4 regions of the Nonomuraea sp. NPDC059007 genome follow, and region 4 is predicted to be linked to each of the others. Evidence: riboswitches for the same ligand, from Rfam matches in the RefSeq annotation. Region 4 holds a riboswitch; each other region holds the start of a gene.
The links. Region 4 has a riboswitch for cyclic di-AMP ahead of ACFWY5_RS24795 (CHAP domain-containing protein). Riboswitches for the same ligand answer to the same signal wherever they lie in the genome.

Region 1: linked by a shared signal. The riboswitch ahead of ACFWY5_RS10010 (C40 family peptidase) and the one ahead of ACFWY5_RS24795 (CHAP domain-containing protein) in region 4 are both predicted to bind cyclic di-AMP.
Region 2: linked by a shared signal. The riboswitch ahead of ACFWY5_RS44365 (NlpC/P60 family protein) and the one ahead of ACFWY5_RS24795 (CHAP domain-containing protein) in region 4 are both predicted to bind cyclic di-AMP.
Region 3: linked by a shared signal. The riboswitch ahead of ACFWY5_RS55620 (coiled-coil domain-containing protein) and the one ahead of ACFWY5_RS24795 (CHAP domain-containing protein) in region 4 are both predicted to bind cyclic di-AMP.

What each region holds. Positions count from the first base shown of each region.
Region 1 is NZ_JBHYJD010000005.1:150,491-154,956, forward strand. Features, by position in the region: gene ACFWY5_RS10000 (M48 family metallopeptidase) at 1-184, opposite strand, end outside; gene ACFWY5_RS10005 (hypothetical protein) at 181-882, opposite strand; gene ACFWY5_RS10010 (C40 family peptidase) at 952-1,428, opposite strand; cyclic di-AMP (ydaO/yuaA leader) riboswitch at 1,493-1,656, opposite strand; gene ACFWY5_RS10015 (class I SAM-dependent methyltransferase) at 1,910-2,542, opposite strand; gene ACFWY5_RS10020 (LysR family transcriptional regulator) at 2,613-3,491, shown strand; gene ACFWY5_RS10025 (NlpC/P60 family protein) at 3,506-4,459, opposite strand.
Region 2 is NZ_JBHYJD010000042.1:83,603-88,068, reverse strand. Features, by position in the region: gene ACFWY5_RS44375 (RDD family protein) at 1-899, opposite strand, end outside; gene ACFWY5_RS44370 (amino-acid N-acetyltransferase) at 985-1,554, opposite strand; cyclic di-AMP (ydaO/yuaA leader) riboswitch at 1,892-2,040, shown strand; gene ACFWY5_RS44365 (NlpC/P60 family protein) at 2,046-3,089, shown strand; gene ACFWY5_RS44360 (LuxR C-terminal-related transcriptional regulator) at 3,175-3,387, opposite strand; gene ACFWY5_RS44355 (cytochrome P450) at 3,739-4,466, shown strand, end outside.
Region 3 is NZ_JBHYJD010000084.1:17,597-22,062, forward strand. Features, by position in the region: gene ACFWY5_RS55615 (hypothetical protein) at 1-1,003, opposite strand, end outside; gene ACFWY5_RS55620 (coiled-coil domain-containing protein) at 1,059-2,012, opposite strand; cyclic di-AMP (ydaO/yuaA leader) riboswitch at 2,019-2,156, opposite strand; gene galT (galactose-1-phosphate uridylyltransferase) at 2,223-3,284, opposite strand; gene ACFWY5_RS55630 (DeoR/GlpR family DNA-binding transcription regulator) at 3,281-4,060, opposite strand; gene ACFWY5_RS55635 (50S ribosomal protein bL37) at 4,193-4,270, shown strand; gene ACFWY5_RS55640 (dihydrolipoyl dehydrogenase family protein) at 4,274-4,466, opposite strand, start outside.
Region 4 is NZ_JBHYJD010000014.1:221,891-226,356, forward strand. Features, by position in the region: gene ACFWY5_RS24780 (DUF6716 putative glycosyltransferase) at 1-321, opposite strand, end outside; gene ACFWY5_RS24785 (hypothetical protein) at 318-1,238, opposite strand; gene ACFWY5_RS24790 (aldo/keto reductase) at 1,323-2,147, shown strand; cyclic di-AMP (ydaO/yuaA leader) riboswitch at 2,300-2,436, shown strand; gene ACFWY5_RS24795 (CHAP domain-containing protein) at 2,450-3,142, shown strand; gene ACFWY5_RS24800 (oxidoreductase) at 3,643-4,466, shown strand, end outside.

The DNA of each region.
Region 1 (4,466 bases), on a different contig from region 4:
TGGCGATCTCGGCGGCGGAGAAGTCGCGGGCCGGATCGGGGGCGACCTGGGGCGCTCCCGGCGGCAGCGCCCGCCACGGCGTGGTGAACGCGGCGACCGCGACCACGACGGCGCCGAGCACGACGGCGGCGATCCCGGCCTGCCGCCGTATCCGCGCGGGGGCCTTGTCCCGCTGATCGGTCACTCGAGTTCCTCCCGTAGATAGGCGCGCCATCCGGCGACGAGCTCGCCGGACGGCAGGGGCACGGCCCGTTCCACGCCCAGCCGCCGCGCGTCGCGGTAGAACCTCACCAGCCTGTCCTCGCCGAAGCGCGCGGCCAGGAAGCGACACGCCAGCCAGGCCTCCTGGTAGGACTGTGCCAGCCGCGCGGCCCCGGGCGCGAACGCGTCCGCCCCGGGCAGTTTCCCGGGCACCCGTCCGGCACGTACCTCGGTGGCGAGTTCGGCCGCCGCCACGGGCACGGCCAGGCCCGCGTCCTTGTAGGCCACGTAGTCGGCGAACCCCTCGTACAGCCAGGCCGGCAGCCCGCCGGTGCCGGCGGCGACGTGAGTCAGCTCGTGGGCGAGGACGACGTCGCGTCCGGTGGGGGTGAGTTTGGCGTAGTTCTCCGGGATCACGATGACCCTGCCGTCGTGGGCGATCGCGGCCAGGCCCTCGACCGAGCCCACGCCCGCGGTCCGCGCCGCGTGTGCCGCGTTCTCGGCGAGTTCGACGCTGGGCCGTACCGGCTGCCCGAGGATCGCCGCGACGCGCGCCGCCGCCCGCTCGGCGCGCCGCTGAAGGTCGCCGCGGTCCGCTCCCGCGTCAGGAGCCCGCTCGGGGGCGCAGCCCAGCGCGAAGACCAGGAGGGCCGCGAGCGCGGCGCGACGGCTCACGACCACGGCCCTGATGGTAGCCGGACGCGCGAAGGCCCCGTCCCGGGAGGGGACGGGGCCTTTCGGTCCGGACGACTACAGACCGGGCCGGACGGCTCCCGCGAAGGACGACTTGCGCCATCCGCTGAGCCGCTCGATGCGCACCCGCTTGCCGGAACTCGGCGAGTGGACCATCTTGCCGTTGCCGACGTACATGCCGACGTGGCCTCGACCGCGGAAGAACAGCAGGTCACCCGGCTGCAGAGACTTCCACGAGATCTTCTTCTTGATGCGCGCGTACTGGCTGTGCGTCACGCGGGGGATCTTGACTCCGGCCTTCTTCCAGGCGAACTGGACGAGACCGGAGCAGTCGAAGGCGCCGGGTCCCGTTCCGCCGTAGCGGTACGGGTCGCCGATCTGCGCCCTTGCCGCGGAGACGGCCTTGCGGGCCTTGCTCTTCTGCCGGGCAGTCGTCGACTGCGTCGCCGTCTTGGCCGAGGTGGTGGTCTTGGCCGTGGTCGCCGCCTGGGCCGCCGGGGCATGGAGGGCGAACCCTCCGGCCGTCACGGTCATGGCGAGCGCCGCGCCACCGAGAACAAGACGGGGGTTGTGCAGGGAGGTAGACAGGATTTCTCCTTGGTTCTTCCACGAACGCCTACCGGGTTAGCTGACGGATTCGGGCCTGGAAGTCGCCCTACGGCACGCTGAACGCGCCGATTCACCCCTTGATCCCGGGGGAATGGGATCGGTGGTTCCCCGGCTCCGTGCCTCCTGGCTGCACGGACTCGGCAGGTCGCGGCCCCTTGTCGGACGGGGGCGACCGGCGGATCTCTATGGGTCCTCATCGAGCCCGGACGGGGCCGATGCCGGTTCGCGGCGCCATGGCTTGTTCGCCGCGACGCCAGAACGTACTCCCGGGTTCATGACCCGGCAAAGTCCTGGCAAAGCTGTAAAGATCAGATAAAGGACCCTGTCAGGACGGGAACTCCTGCTGGACAGCGGGGTCCCGTTACTCAAATGTGACCCTCCTCACACTTGGAGCTCCAGGGGTGAGTCAGGTCCCTTCCGCCCCTCCTGTCACACGCGTCACAGCGGTCAGCCGGAAGCCGGTCGGCGTGTGCCGTACCTCTTCGATCTCCTTCAGCCGCGCGGCGTGCTCGCCGCCGAGATAGCGGAAGAGGTACGGCACGCGCCGCGTCCGCCGGATCTCGAACCGGGCGGCGATGGCGTCGAGCATGTCCCCCGCGGGCGAATGATCGACGTGCGCCTCGCGCCAGCGGGTCACCGGGTCGCGCTCGGGCCCGTCGAAGCGGCCGAGCAGGGTTCCGGCGTCGTAGAACCAGGTGGCGGCGGCCTCGTCGGCCCAGTCCCAGGCGAACTCGTCCACCACGAGCAGCCCGCCCGGCTTCAGCAGCGCGGCCGCCCGGTCGAGTGCGGCCCCCAGCGGGTGCATGTGGTGCAGCGACAGTGACAGCACGATGACGTCGAACGGGTCGTCCTCATAAACCGTCAGGTCGGCGCGCTTGGCGGGCACGCCCGCCGCGAGCGCCGCGGACGGGTCGAGGTCGATGGCAGTGACGTCGTGGCCGCGCGCGATCAGCGCACCGGCCAGCGCGCCGTCGCCGCAACCGGCGTCGAGAACGCGGGCGGGAGCCGCGGGCAGCGCGGAGAGAATCCAGGTGTCCATGCCCCGATCGTGCTGCGCGCGAGCCATGCGTACCACTGCGGGTTCGGCATGAAAGGCATAAGCTCCATGCATGCTTGACGTCTGGTCGCTGAAGGTGCTGTCAGAGGTGGGCCGGCTCGGGTCGTTCTCGGCGGCGGCCGAGGCGCTTTCCATGACCCAGCCGGCCGTCTCCCGGCAGATCGCCGCGCTGGAGCGCCGGGCGGGGGTGCTGCTGTTCCACCGCCTGCCGCGCGGCGTACGGCCCACCGGCGCCGGGCAGGCCGCGCTGGAGCAGGCCGCGTACGTGCTCGACGGGATCGTGCTGCTGGAGACCCGGCTGGCCGCGCACGCGTCGGGCGAGCGGGGGCGGGTGCGCGTACAGGCCTTCCCGAGCGCCGCCACCGCGTTCGTGCCCGAGTGCTTCCGCGTCTTCGCCGCCCGCCACCCGGCGGTCGAGCTGTCCCTGACCGTCGGCGGCGGCGCGTCCGCCGTCCTCGCCGGAGAGGCCGACCTCGCGCTGGTCACCTCGTGGGACCCCGCGCCCGCCGGCCTGGACCTGGTGCCGCTGCTCGACGACGAACTGCTGGTCGCGCTGCCGGAAGGTCACCCGCTGGCGGCCGGGGAGAGCGTGCGGCTGCGCGCTCTGGCCGGGCAGGCGTGGATCGACGGCAGCCACCCCGACTGCCTCGGGCCGCTGTCGGAGCTCGCCGCGGCGCTGGGGGCGCCGCCGCGCGTCAGCCACCTGTGCGACGACTGGAACGGGCGCCAGGGGCTCGTGGCGGCGGGCGTCGGGGTGATGGTGTTCCCGTCGATCGCGGGCGGCGCGGCCCTGCGCCCGGACATCAGGCTCCTACGTCCCGAGCCCGCCCTGCCCGCGCGCCGCGTCTTCGCCGCCGTCCTGCCCGCGCCCGGCCGCTCACCGGCCGTGGAGGAGCTTCTGCGGACCATGCTCGGGTACGGCGGGCCGTAACGCCGGCCGGGGCCTCAGGGCCGGATCGCGCCCACGACGCGCCTGCCGTACGAGGAGAACTTGACGACCTTGATGACGTCACCCGTCTGGGGCGCGTGCACGATGTTGCCGTTGCCCGCGTAGATGGTGACGTGGCCGAGGCCCTCGCTGAAGATCAGGTCACCGGGGCGCAGCGCGTCGAGCGAGACCCGGCGCTTGGCCCCCCACGCCCACTGCTGCCAGGTCGTCCGCGGCAGCGAGACGCCGGCCGCCCGCCAGGAGGCCTGGGTGAAGCCCGAGCAGTCGTACCCGCGCGGACCGGTGCCGCCGTAGATGTACGGCTTGCCGACCTGCCCGAACGCGAACTTCAGCACCGCCGCCGCGTTCCCGGTGGCCGGGCCCGTGTACTTGATGCCGGTGCTGTTGGGATCGCCGGTCTTGTACGCCCCGAGCTCGCGCAGGAGCTTCTTCTGCTCCTGGATCAGCTTGAGGATCTCGGCCCGTTCCTTCTCGACCTCGTCGCGTTCCTTGTCGGCCGCGACCAGCGCGTCCTGGGCCAGGTCGCGCTCGGTCTTGAGGCCCTTGTTCTCCCGGTCGAACGCGGCCAGCTTCTCCGCCCGCTCGGCCTGGAGCTGGCCGGTGAGGGCCATGCCGTTGAGCATGCTCATGGGGTCGCCCTCGCCCATCATCGCCGGCCACGAGGTCACGTCGGCGCCGAGCTGGTAGTCGTTGACCGCCATGGTGATGACCTGGACCCGCAGGCGGGCGACGGTGGCCAGTTTGTCCTTGTAGGAGGAGTTGAGCCGGCCGTACTTCTTCTTCGCCGTCTTGTGCCGCTCGGTGGCGGTGTTGAAGCGCTCGACGACGTGGTCGGCCTTGTTGTTGAGGCGGGAGAGCTTCGCCTTGGCCTGTTTGATCGTGGGCTTGGGATCAGCCACGGCCACGCCGACCGGCGACGCCAGCAGCCCGATCGCCAGACCAGTCGCCAACGAAACC
Region 2 (4,466 bases), on a different contig from region 4:
CCGTCGAGCGAGCTGTAGGTCGCCAGGAACAGGCCGGCCATGATCAGCGTGATCACCCAGTAGACGATGCCGAAGAGCACACCGTCGATGATTCGGGCGACCAGCCGCTGCCACCACTCGGCCAGCGGCGCGGGCGCGCCGGGCGGCTGGACGCCCACCGGCTGACCGTAGGGCTTGCCGTAGCCGGGCTGGAAGCCCTGCTGGCCGTAGCCCTGCGGCTGCTGCTGCTGACCGTATCCGGGCTGCTGCTGGCCGTAACCCGGCTGCTGGCCGTAGCCCGGCTGGGCGTACTGCTGCCCGGACGGGGCCTGCTGGCCGTAGCCAGGCTGCTGGCCGTAACCCGGCTGCGAGCCGGGCTGCTGGCCGTACTGAGGCTGCTGCTGACCGTAGCCAGGCTGGCCGTAACCCGGCTGGGAGCCGGGCTGCTGGCCGTAACCCGGCTGCGAGCCGGGCTGCTGGCCGTACTCGGGCTGCTGCTGGCCGTAGCCGGGTTGCGACTGGGCCTGCTGGCCGTAACCGGGCTGCTGGCCGTAGCCGGGCTGCTGCTGACCGTAACCCGGCTGCTGGCCGTACTCGGGCTGCTGCTGGGCCTGCTGGCCGTAGCCAGGCTGCTGGCCGTAACCCGGCTGCGAGCCGGGCTGCTGGCCGTACTGAGGCTGCTGCTGACCGTATCCCTGCTGCTGGCCGTACTGGGGCTGCTGACCGTAACCCGGCTGGGAGCCGGACTGCTGTCCGTATCCCTGCTGGCCGTAGGGGTCGCCGTCTTGGCGGTAACCCACAACGGTCACGTCCGGGTCGGGCTCGCCCTGTGCGTGGCCCGCGTTGTGCTGTCCGTATTCGGGAGTCCCGGAGTTGTCGCCGGGGTCGTCCTGTGGATACGGCGGCTGTCCGGTGCTCACCGTGTCACCTCGCTTCGAGTGTGCATGTGGCACATGTCAGGACACATGCCTTCGCTGCCCAACGTATCGACATAGGTATCTACAATCACCTTTCCCTTTGGTCGAGGTCCGAGTCAAACGACGGCAGGTGGAGCAGCATCCTGGTGTTGCCCAGGGTGTTGGGCTTGACGTGCTCCAAGTCGAGGAACTCGGCTACGCCCTCGTCATAGGAGGCGAGCAGCTCGGCGTAGACCTCGGGAGATACCGGCGTGCCCTGGATCGGGCGGAACCCATGCGCGGCGAAGAAATCTACCGCGAATGTCAGGCAGAACACCCGCCGCAGCCCGAGTTCGCGGGCCGTTCCGATCAAAGCGGTAACGATTTGGCCCCCAACTCCGAGACCGCGGGCGTCGGGATCGACGGCCACGGTGCGAATCTCGGCGAGGTCCTCCCACAACACGTGCAGGGCACCGCATCCGACGACCTGCCCGCCACGCTCAGCCACCCAGAACTCCTGGACGTCCTCGTAAAGAGTGACCGTGGCCTTTTCCAGCAGGCGCGGCCCGGCTCCGGCATAAGTGTCGACCAGGCGCCTGATCGTCCGGACATCCGGCGTGCGAGCCCGCCTCACGACGACCTCGATGTCGGGTACCGCCCGTTCGGCGACCTGTTCCATGGCACTTCAGAGTACAGACGCAATTACGGCTGCCCCCTATTTGCCCGCCTACTTCCTCAACCATCTCACCCAGTGGACGAGCATGCCCGACAACAGCCATCGCCCCCTCAACCACCAGGCGAATAGCCGGTGACGAGCAATGACTCCCCCGGTGACACCGAACCTCACGTACGTCCCATGCACCCGCAAAGTGCGCATAAAGTCGCTCCTGTACGGCGGAGCACGTGATCCCCCCGTGACACTTCGGTTGTGAAACCTCAACAGACTTGGCAGTTCTGGTTGAGCACGAACCTGGAGTGCACTAGTGTCCAGCGTCGATGTCACCCGCGTTCTTACGCGCGGCGGCACGCCTAATCCCCTCCCCTGGGGAGCCGGGGACCCGCCAGTGGCCGCAGGCCATCCCGGGGTGAATCCGAGCCACGGCTCGGTAGGGCTGCTCCGGCCCGAACCCGTCAGCTAACCCGGTAGGCGGCCATGAGAGGAGCTGGTTGGTGAAGCGCACGCGTAACCGTGAGGGGAAGCCCGCGGGCAAGCATGCCCGCCCTCCCGAACCAGGCATCAAGAAGCGGCTGGTCGTCCTGACGGCAGCCGTAGCCGCGGTGACGTTCACCGTCACGCCTCTCGGTTCCGCCGCCGCCGATCCGAAGCCGTCGCTCAAGCAACTGTCGGAGCAGGCCGAGAAGCTCCACACGGAGATCGAGACGCTCAGCGAGCAGTTCAACGGCCAGCGTGTGAAACTCAGGGACGCCCAGAAGGCCGTCGACGCCGCCAAGAAGACGCTGGCCTCCAGCGAGGCCGATCTCGCCACCAAGCGCCAGCGGGCGGGCATGCTCGCCCAGAGCGAGTACATGATGGGCGGCTTCAGCCGCGCCCTCGCCTTCGCCGCCTCCGACGACCCCGAGCTCTTCCTCGACCGCGCCGCGACCAGCTTCGCGCTGGAGCAGCAGCAGGGCGAGGAGGTCAACCAGGTCACCCGCGCCAGGGAACTGGCCGAGAAGGCGCAGTCCGAGGCGAAGACCCGCATCGACAAGGTCACCGAGATCGTCGAGGACCTGGACGCCCGACGCGACAAGATCAGCAAGCTGGTCAAGAAGGTCGAGAGCGACCTGTTCCAGCGGGCCATCGGCGAGGCCGGGCGGCCGGGCACCCGCGCGGTGCGGGTCAGCCTGCCGATCGCCGGCTCCGGCAAGGCGGCCGAGGCGGCCAGGTGGGCGCTGACGCAGCAGCTCAAGCCGTACGTGTGGGGCGCCGAGGGTCCCAGCTCCTACGACTGCTCGGGCCTGGTCATGGCGGCCTACCAGCGGGTCGGCATCTCGCTGCCGCACTACACCGGCGACCAGTGGACGGCCGGCACCCGCATCTCCCGCGAGGAGCTGCGCCCCGGTGACCTGGTGTTCTTCTACAGCGACCTGCACCACGTCGGCATCTACGTCGGCGGCGGCATGATGGTGCACGCGCCGCAGACCGGCGACGTCGTGCGCCTGGCGTCGATCTCCCGCCGCCCGTGGGCGGGCGCGGTCCGCATCGCGAACTGACCCCGCCAAAGAGACGGAACCAGGACCCCACGCCAGCCAAAACCGACCCCGCCGGGCGAACCGGCGGGGTCGAGTCTCGGTCCTGCTAGATCAGCTGGCGGCGTGCCGCCCAGGCCACCGCCTCGATGGCGGTGGCCACACCGATCCTGTCGCATATCCCTCGCAAACGGCGGCGTACCGTGCGTCCGCTGATCTCCAGCCGGCGCCCTACCCGATCGACCGTGACTCCCTTGGCCAGCTCGGCGAGCAAGGCTAAATCGGCGTGGCTCAGCTCAACGCCCTCGGTGAGCACATCCATCGGGAGCCCTCCCCCCAACAGCAGAACTCGCAGACGTATCGGACCGCGCAACGCGCTCGTCCCGCAGACGGTAAACGCATTCAGGAAAGGTCGTCAAGCTCGACAATTGCCCAGCTTGACCAGCTGTATTGACATGATCAAATCTATGTGAACTACTCGCCATATGTCGTCACACTTCGGGGCACGATGAGCGATCTCACTGATCCTTACAACGCCCCTCGGTCACCGACACTGACCCCCGCCGACGTGCTGGGATTCGATCCGTTCGATCCCGGGTTCCGGCGTGACCCGTACGGAAAGTACCGGGAGCTTCGCGAGCGTGGCGATTTATTTCATACCCGCGGCGGTTTGGTGGTAGCCACATCACACGAGCACGTCTCGGCCATGCTGCGCGACCCCCGCTTCGGCCACGGGCACGTCCCGGCGGACACCGATGACCCCGACCGGCCACAGGTGTCGTTCCTGCGTCTCGACCCGCCCGACCACACGCGGCTGCGGGCTCTGGTCAGCCGGGCGTTCACGCCCCGCATGCTCGAACGGCTGCGCCCCAGGGTCGAGGCGATCACCGCGGAGCTGATCGGCGCCATGGGCGGGGAGGCCGATCTGGTCGCCGAGTTCGCCTATCCGCTGCCGGTCCTGGTGATCACCGAGATGCTCGGCGTACCGCCCGAGGACTACGAGCGCTTCCGCGGCTGGAGCGAGACGCTCGCCCGTAGCCTCGACCCGATGCTGCCCGCGGGCCAGGCGGACACCACCGAGCGGGCAAGTCTGGAGTTCCGCGCGTACTTCCGTGAACTGCTGGCCGAGCGCCGCGTACGCCCCGGCGAGGACCTGCTCAGCGCCCTGACCCAGGTCCGGGAGCTCACCGAGGCCGAACTCCTGGCCACCTGTGTCCTGCTGCTGGTCGCCGGGCACGAGACGACCGTCAACCTGATCGCCAACGGCGTACTCAACCTGGCCGGGCACGGCATGCTCCACCGGGCGGCGGACGATCCCCAGCCGGTGGTCGAGGAGGTGCTGCGCTACGACCCGCCGGTGCAGCTCACCGCCAGGACGGCGCTGCGGGAGGCGGAGCTTGG
Region 3 (4,466 bases), on a different contig from region 4:
TCTGCGGCGTTTTGGGCACCCCTTGCGGCCAGGCGCCGGTGATGTATCTCCGGTGCACCCCGCCGGGGAAGGCGATCTCGCGCTCGTGGGACAGGTGGCTCGCGGCCTTCAGCGTGTCCTGGACGTCGATGCCGCCCGGGGCGTCGACCTCGTAGACGAAGCGGCGCGGGACGGCGTTGTCGATGTCCATCCGCGTGCTGGTCCCGACGAAGGCGGACGGCCGGGACTTGAGCACGTGGTCGGACAGGTTCGTCATCGACGGGTCGCGCGGCAGCAGTCCCCGCTCGAAGATCTCGTCGGGAGACCTGTCCTCGGCGCGGTAGACCGGCGGGCGGTCCCGCCGCCAGATCGGGTACGGCGTGATGGACGAGACGTCCACGCTCTTGTCGGCCGCCGACTCAAGGTGGTTGCCGGGGCCGCGCACGGGCGTCGGCGGCCGCTTGCCGGGCGGGATCGCGCCGGACCCCGTCTTGGAGGCCGGCTTGCGCAGCAGCGCGGACGCGCGTCCGAACAGGCGCAGCGCGCTGCGTTCCAGCAGTTCGACCATCCGGCGGATGATCTCCCGCGCGGCCGTCCTGGCGCCGCCCACGACGGGACCCACGGCGGCGAGCGAGGCGCCGGCGGTGGGGCCCGAGGCGGCGACCAGCCGCGCCAGGTGCAGGGCGAGCCGCATGAGCAGGACGATCAGCGCCACCTTCATGGCCAGCACGATCATCGCGGAGATCTGTAACGCGCCGCCGATGAGCAGCGCGGCGGTGACCGCGTCGCCGGTGCGGGCGGAGGTGTCGCGCCACTCGCCGTCGAACGCCCGCACGCCTTCGCCCTCGTTGCGCGCGGTGGTCTGGGCGGCGTGCGTGGCCGCGGCCGAGGAGACGCGCACCGCCGTCATCGCGAAGGAGATCCACTGGGTACCGGCCGCGTGCAGCCGGTCCTCGTCGACGAGCGGCCACGAGACGACGATGTTGAGCAGCATGGCCAGCCCCGGTGGTGGCTGCAGCGCCACGGTGCCCCTCCTTGCCCGGTGATCACATCCGAGGGGTCACACTACTGGGGCGCGCTCACTGCATGGAGATGTGCGGGTGGTCGAAGTGGTTCTCGGTGATGCTGCCGCGGTCGCTCATCGCCCGCCATCCCGACCCCATGTTGATGCGCTGCTTCCAGATCACGTACTTCACGCCGAAGCGGTTCTTGTTCTTGATCGCCCAGGCCGCGATCTGGTCGCCGAGCGCCTGGTTGGCGGCGGTGGGCATGGAGCCGCCGGTGCTCATCATGAAGTCGCAGGCCCGGCCGAGCGGGTGCTCGCCGCCGCCGCCCGAGCGGTAGCAGCCGACCTCGAAGGGCAGGTTGAAGGTCTTTTTGATCTCGTCGCGGATGATCCGCATCCGTGAGGTGATGTTGTCGGAGCCGGAGGGCAGCTCGGGGGCCCAGGATCCGTCGTTGCGCTTGCCGGTGCCGTACGGCATGAGGTCCTGGAGCTTGTCCTTGATGTCCTTGATGACGCCTTCGGCCTCGTCGCGCTCCTTGGCCACCTCGTCCGCCTGTCCGGCGATCTGGGTGGTGAGCGCGGCGGCCGCGTCCGCGGCCTTCTTCTTCTCGTCGCGGGCGGCGGCGACGCCCGCGATGACCGCCTGCTCCTCGTCGGTGAGCTGCTCCAGTACGGCCGCGCCCGGCGCGTCAGGCGTGTACAGGAAGCCGGGCAGCGTGCCGCCGCTGCCCTGGTAGCGCAGCTGGGCGATCTCGGCCACCCGCCGCTCGGCCTCGACCAGCGCCGTCTCGGCGGTGGCCAGGCGCGCCTGGGCGGACTTCTCCGCCTCCTTCGCCTTGGCGAGTGCCACGCGCTTGCCGTTGTAACTCTCGATGAGCTTGTCGACCTGGGTGTTGAGCTTCTTCAGCTCGGCCCGCAGCTGCTTCTCGCCCGGCTTGGGCGCGGCGTGCGCGCTCGCCGGGGTGAACGCCACAGCTGCGGCGGTGATGAGACCGATGGCCAAAGTCGCGGGGGACGCAACCGCCACGTGGGGGATTCCTCTCCATCTGCCGGCCGGGTTAGCTGACGGGTTCGGGCTGGGAGATGCCCTACCACCGAAGTGGATTCACCCCAGGTGAGGCTGGGTCCCCGGCTCCCGGGCAACACGCCCGGGATTAGGCGGCAACGGCTGTGACAACCGGTGCGTGAGGGATATTAGTAGTAAATGGCGGGCAATGCGACTTCAAGTGGAAACCAATTAGTGATCTACCTGTGATCGAAGCAGGCGTGCGGCCTCCTCGGGCAGCACGTCGTTGACGAAGGCCCCCATCGCCGACTCCGACCCCGCCAGGTACTTGAGCTTGCCGGGCGCGCGCCTGATCGAGAACAGCTCCAGGTGCAGATGTCCCAGCTCACGCAGGTACCGCACCGGCGCCTGGTGCCACGCCGAGATGTACGGCATGGCCACCCCGAAGATTCCGTCCAGCGCCCGCAGCACCGAGGTGTAGAGCGGCGCGAAGGCCGCCCGCTCCGCCTCGGTCAGCGCCGCGAGGTCCGGCACCTGACGATGCGGGTAGACATGCACCTCGTACGGCCAGCGCGCCGCGGCCGGGACGAAGGCGGTCCACAACTCGTTGGCCGCCACGACCCGCTCCCCGGCCCGTTCGGCGGCCAGCACGTCCGCGAACAGCCCCGGCCGCCGCTGCGCCGCCGCGAGCTGAAGCTTGGTCCGCGGCGTCACGTACGGGTAGGCGTAGATCTGCCCGTGCGGGTGGGGCAGCGTGATCCCGATCTCCTCGCCCCGGTTCTCGAAGACGAAGACCTGCTCCACGCCCTCGATCGCGGACAACTCGGCGGTGCGGTCCGCCCACGCCTCCATGACCAGCTCGACCTGCGCGTCGCTCAGCCGTGAGAACGACGAGGAGTGCTCGGAGGTGAAGCACACCACCTCACACCGCCCCGCACCCGGCCGCACCTCACTCAAGCCGCCCACATCGTGATAAGTCCCAAAATTTCCGCTGAAAGATGGGAAGCGGTTCTCGAACACCACCACGTCATAGTCGTGCGCCGGGATCTCCGAGGCCCGCGTGTCGGACGACGGGCACAGCGGGCACTCGTCGGCGGGCGGCAGGAACGTCCGCGTCTGCCGGTGCCCCGCGATCGCGATCCACTCCTCGGTCAGCGGGTCGTAGCGAAGTTCCGAGGCGAGTGGCCGGGGGTCGAGCGGACGCCGGTCCACCGCACCGCGGTCGGCGTCGTCGCGCCGGTCGAAGTAGATCAGCTCTCGCCCGTCGGCCAGGTGGGTGATGGTGCGCTTCACTGCGTGCCCTCCGCGATGATCAGTTCCCCGACGCGCTCGGCCAGCTCGGCGCGCGCCTCGGCGGGCAGACCCTGGTCGCTGATGACGACGTCGGCCTCTGCCAGGTCGGCGATCGTGCTGATGCCGACGGTGTTCCACTTGGTGTGGTCGGCCGGCACGACCAGGCGGTGGGCGGCGGCCACCAGCTCCCGGTCGGTCTCCGACTCCAGCAGGTTCGGCGTGGTGAACCCGGCGCGCGCGCTCATCCCGTGCACGCCCAGGAACAGCGTGTCCACGTGCAGGCGGCGGATCGCGGCGACGGCGACGGGACCGACCAGCGCGTCGGAGGGCGTGCGGACGCCGCCGGTGAGCACCACCGTGCGGTCGGCGCGCGGAGCGCGGTGGAAGACGTCGGCGACCGGGACCGAGTTCGTGATGACGGTGAGGTCGGGCACCGAGACCAGGTGGTGGGCCAGCGCCCACGTGGTGGTGCCCGCCGACAGGGCGACCGCGGTGCCCGGCCCGACCAGCTCGGCGGCGCGGCGCGCGATCGCCTCCTTCTCCTGCTGCTGGCGGGCGGACTTGGCGGTGAAGCCCGGCTCTTCCGTGGAGCCGGGGCCGAGTGTGGTCGCGCCGCCGTGCACCTTCTCCAGCAGGCCGCGCTCGGCCAGCGACTCCAGATCGCGCCGCACGGTCATGTCGGAGACGCCGAGCTCGCGCACGAGGTCGGCCACGCGGACGCCGCCGCTGGCCCGGACCCGTTCGAGGATCGTCTGTTGCCGCTGCTGTGCGAGCACACGCCCTCCTTCCAACAAGTTCAAACAGATTATGACATGAACATGTTGAAGAATGTGAGGTCGCTTGCCGGGGGGCCTGGTGTGGGATACGCATGCCGTACTGGAAAAGGCCCGCTCAAAGGAGGACGACGGATGGCAAGGCGCGCCCGCAAGTCCCGAGCACGCAAGAAGAAGAAGGCCAACCACGGCAAGCGCCCCGCGTCGCGCTGACGGTCACCCGGCCGCGGTGAGCTCCTTCACGGCGGCCGAAACCGCCCGGTGGAACGTCGGGTAGGCGTAGATCATCTCGTCGAGCCTGGTGAGCGGGACGCGGGCGTGCACCGCCAGCGTCAGCAGACCCAGGACCTCGCCCCCGGGCGGCGCCGCCACGGTCGCGCCGACCAGGACGCCGTCGGCCGCCACCAGC
Region 4 (4,466 bases):
GCCGGGCAGTCCGGTGACGAAGACGGGCCGGGGCCGCAACTCGTCGAGCACTTCGGCGACCAGCACGTCCACCACCGGGCCGGTGCACGCCACGACGATCGCGTCGGGTCTGGTCCGCTGCGCCGTACGCCGCAATGACCGCGCCGACAGCACCGGCGGCAGGGGACCGTCGCCGACAGCGGCGGCGATCTGCAGCGGCGAGGGCACGATCGGCGTGCGGACCACCGCGAGATCGCGCTCCCAGTCCCCGGGCAGGTCGGCGAGCAGGCAGGACGCCCACTTCAGATACGAGTCAGAGTCGGCAACGGCCAGGATCCTCACCCGGCAACCCCCGTCAGATGTGAGCGAAGCGCCGGCGCGGCCCGGCTGGTCCACCAGTCGTCCGGCACCTCGACCGGTTCGACCGCGACCCCGCGGGTGCCGAGCAGCACGCGCAGCGAGGTGATGGCGGTCGAGGGCAGGCTCAGGACGCGCTGGCTCGCGTCCAGGCCACGAAGCGTGAGTTCGGCGGGCACACCGGCGTCGTGCACGGTGATGCCGGGCCGTTCCCTGATCACGGCCACGTCGACGGGGTCCTCGCGGCGGTGGGGAAAGTAGGCGAGCGGCTCGCTGGCGGCCAGCTCCGTCAGCCAGCGCAGGTAACGCTCGCGGTGCACGAGCCCGTTGCGCACCAGCGAGGTGCCGAGCACGACCGTGCGCTCGGCCGGGCCGGGCGAGCGCAGGGGTTGGGCGCGCAGCCAGCCGAAGTCGTGGCAGATGAGGTCGATGCCGCGCTCGCGCACGGCGCCGGCGAGGTCGTCCTTGACCGGCAGCGCGGTGAACACCGCCGTGCTGGAGGCGGCCAGCCGCAGCGCCGCCGCCGTCCCGAGGACCCTGCGCGGCAGTCCCGCCTTGTGCCTGGCCCTCAGCAGCGCCCGATACGGCCCCGCGGCCAGCAGTTCGAGCAGCCGGAGCGTGGCCAGCCCGTCGTCCACGATGACGATGCGGCCCGGCCGCGAGGTCAGCCAGCGTAGCTGCACCCGCCCGGAGAAGGCGTCACCGACCACCTGGACCGGCCGCGGCATCTCCTCGCTCGGCCTGGCCAGCTCGAGCCCGTCGGGCAGGTCGAGCCCGGCCAGCTCGCGGCGCGTGGCCACGAGTGCGCGCTGACGCGCCCTCGGCACGATGACCGTGCGCTCACCGAGCAGCCCGGCGTGGTGGGCCTCGACGGCGCAGAGCATCTGGAGCGGCGATTCCACCCAAGCCCATTGCTTCTTCACGACGGGTTCAAGCTAGCCCGGTCGCCTTAAGCCGCAGGGAACGCCATATGAACAATGGGTCGCATGAACTCGCTGCTGCTCAACACCGACGGTGTGCAGATCCCGCAGCTCGGCTTCGGCGTCTGGCAGGTGCCCGATGACGAGGCCGAACGCGCGGTCGCCACCGCGTTTCAGGCGGGATACCGCCATATCGACACCGCCAGGCTCTACTACAACGAGGAAGGGGTCGGCCGCGCCTTCCGGGAGTCGGGGCTGCCACGGGAGAAGGTGTTCATCACGACCAAGCTCTGGAACGCCGACCACAGCCGCGCCGAGGAGGCCTTCGAGGAGAGCCTGGCCCGTCTGGGCCTCGACTACATCGACCTTTACCTCATCCACTGGCCGGTTCCGGATCAGGACAAGTACGTCCAGGCATGGAAGTCCCTGGAAAAGATCTACCGAAACGGCCGGGCGCGCGCGATCGGCGTATCGAACTTCGGCGTGGAGCACCTCACCAGGCTCATCGACGAGGCCGAGATCACCCCCTCGATCAACCAGATCGAACTGCACCCGAACTTCCCCCAGATCGCCCTGCGCGCCTTCCACGAGGCCAACGGAATCCTCACCGAGGCGTGGAGCCCGCTGGGCCAGGGCAAGGGCCTGCTGAACGACCCCGCCCTCGCCACATTGGCCGGAAAACACGGCAAATCGCCCGCCCAGATCGTGCTCCGCTGGCACATCCAGCTCGGCAACGTGGTGATCCCCAAGTCGGTCACACCGGCGCGGATCAAAGAGAACATCCAGGTCTTCGGCTTCACGCTCGACCCTGAGGACATGGCTGCCATAGGAGCCCTCAACAACGGCACCCGTCTGGGACCTGATCCGGCAAATTTTAACTGGATGGGATGACCGGCTGGTGCGGCCTTTTGGCCGCACCAAGCCTTGGATGGTCATTTATGAGTTTGTAATCCCCTTGCCCCATGTATTACCTTCAGGTCATCCAAGGCATACGTCCGGGCTACCCGTTCGTTGCCAGACCATCGCACACACATCACAGGCTTTGCCTGTGACCGCTGAATCCGCACCCTCGCGGAACCGGGGACCCAGGTCCTTTGGGGTGAATCGGCGCCTCGCGCCGTAGGGCAGCTTCCAAGCCCGAACCCGTCAGCTAACCCGGTAAGCGGCATGGAAGCAAGGAGTCACCCCACCCGATGGCGAAGCATCGTCTTACCCGTGCCCCCAAGATCGACCTCACCCGCGCCGCGCTCGGCGTGACCATCGCCGCCACCGCGGCGTTCGCGACCCACCCCGCCCAGGCCGAGACGCACGCCGCGTCCGCCGCCGCGAAGGGCGTCCCGGAGACCGTCGTCCAGGCCGAGCCCGGCAAGAAGGCCGGCAGCGACCGGCCCAAGCCCACCGCGGCCCAGGTCCTCTCGCTGGCCAAGAAGCAGATCGGCACCCGCGAGGACTCCAGGGGCGGCGGCACCAAGTTCCAGAAGTGGTACATGTCCTCCCCCCGCGCCGCCGAGACCGTCAAGCGCGACGGCGGCAACCGCCAGGCCTACCTGAACGCCGCATGGTGCGCCATGTTCGTCAGCTGGGTCGGCGAGGAGACCGGCGCCCGCACCACCGTCGGCTGGGACGCCTACACCGTCACCCACGCCAAGTGGTTCAAGAACAACAACCGCTGGGGCGCCAGCGCGAAGCCCGGAGCCGTCGTCTTCTTCGCGTGGAGCGGCAGCAAGAGCCTCGACGCCATCAACCACGTCGGGTTCGTCATCAAGGACAACGGCAACGGCACCATCACCACCGTCGAGGGCAACACCGGCAACGGCAAGGTCGAGGAGCGCATCCGCCCCGCCTCCCAGGTCGTCGGCTACGGCTACCCCGACTACTCCGCCTGACTTCCCCCTCTCCCCCTCTCCCCTCCCCAGGAACGGCGCGCCCCCTCCCCCCGGGCGCGCCGTTCCCATTCCCAACCCCACCCCGCCGCGCGCTCTCCTCTGCTCCTGCACGCCCCCACCTCACCGCGCGCTCCCCTCCGCTCCCGCACGCTCCCTCACCCGCGCCGCCGCCGCCCCTTCCCGCTACCCCCCGCCCTTCCGTTACGGCAAGCCGCCGCCCCCGCCTCCCACCGCTGTGGGCGGGCGCCGATCGCCGGGCGCCGCGCACGTCGGACGGGGTCCCCACCGCCACGACGCCCCGCCGGCCCCCTCCCTCGGCCACGCCGGCCCGCGAAGCCCCGGCCCGCAACCCCGGCTCGCAATCCACGTCCCCCCGGGACCCCAAGCCCCACCCCGGCGTTGTCTGCTCCCCCGGGACCCCAAGCCCCACCCCGGCGTTGTCTGGTGACCGGGGAGGGAGTGGGCGGGTTAGGGTGACGGTGATCACGTTTGGAGGGGTCATGGGATGGACCGCAGCGGACATCGGCGACCTGTCAGGCCTGGCGGCCGTGGTGACGGGAGCCAACAGCGGCATCGGGATGATCGCCGCGGGTGAGCTGGCCAGGCGCGGCGCCGCCACCGTGCTGGCCTGCCGGGACGTCGCCAAGGGCGAGGCCGCCGCCCAGCTGATGAAGAAGGCGGCTCCCCACGCCTCGATCGAGGTCAGGCAACTTGACCTGGCCGATCTGGCTTCGGTCCGCGCGTTCGCCGCCGCGTACACCGGCGGGCTCGACGTGCTGGTCAACAACGCGGGCGTGATGGCGCTGCCGTACCGGCAGACCGTGGACGGGTTCGAGATGCAGTTCGGGACCAACCACCTCGGACACTTCGCGCTCACCGGCCTGTTGCTGCCCCGGCTGCTTGAGCGTCCCGACCCCCGCGTGGTGACGGTCAGCAGCGGCCTGCACAAGGGGGGCCACATCGACTTCGACGACCTCCAGGGCGAACGCTCCTACCGCAAGTGGGCCGCCTACGGGCAGTCCAAGCTGGCCAACCTGCTGTTCGCCTACGAGTTGCAGCGCCGCGCCGCCGGCGCCCTGACCAGTGTCGCCGCCCACCCCGGCTACGCCGCCACCAACCTCCAGGCCGTCGGCCCGCGCATGGAGGGCAACCCGATCCTGGAGTTCGGCTCCCGGCTGGGGAACGTGCTGTTCGCCCAGAGCGCCGAACGCGGCGCCCTGCCGCTTCTGTACGCCGCCACCGAACGCGGCCTGGCCGGCGGCACCTACGTCGGCCCCGACGGCCGCTTCGGCTCACGCGGCTACCCGACCCCCATCGACTCTTC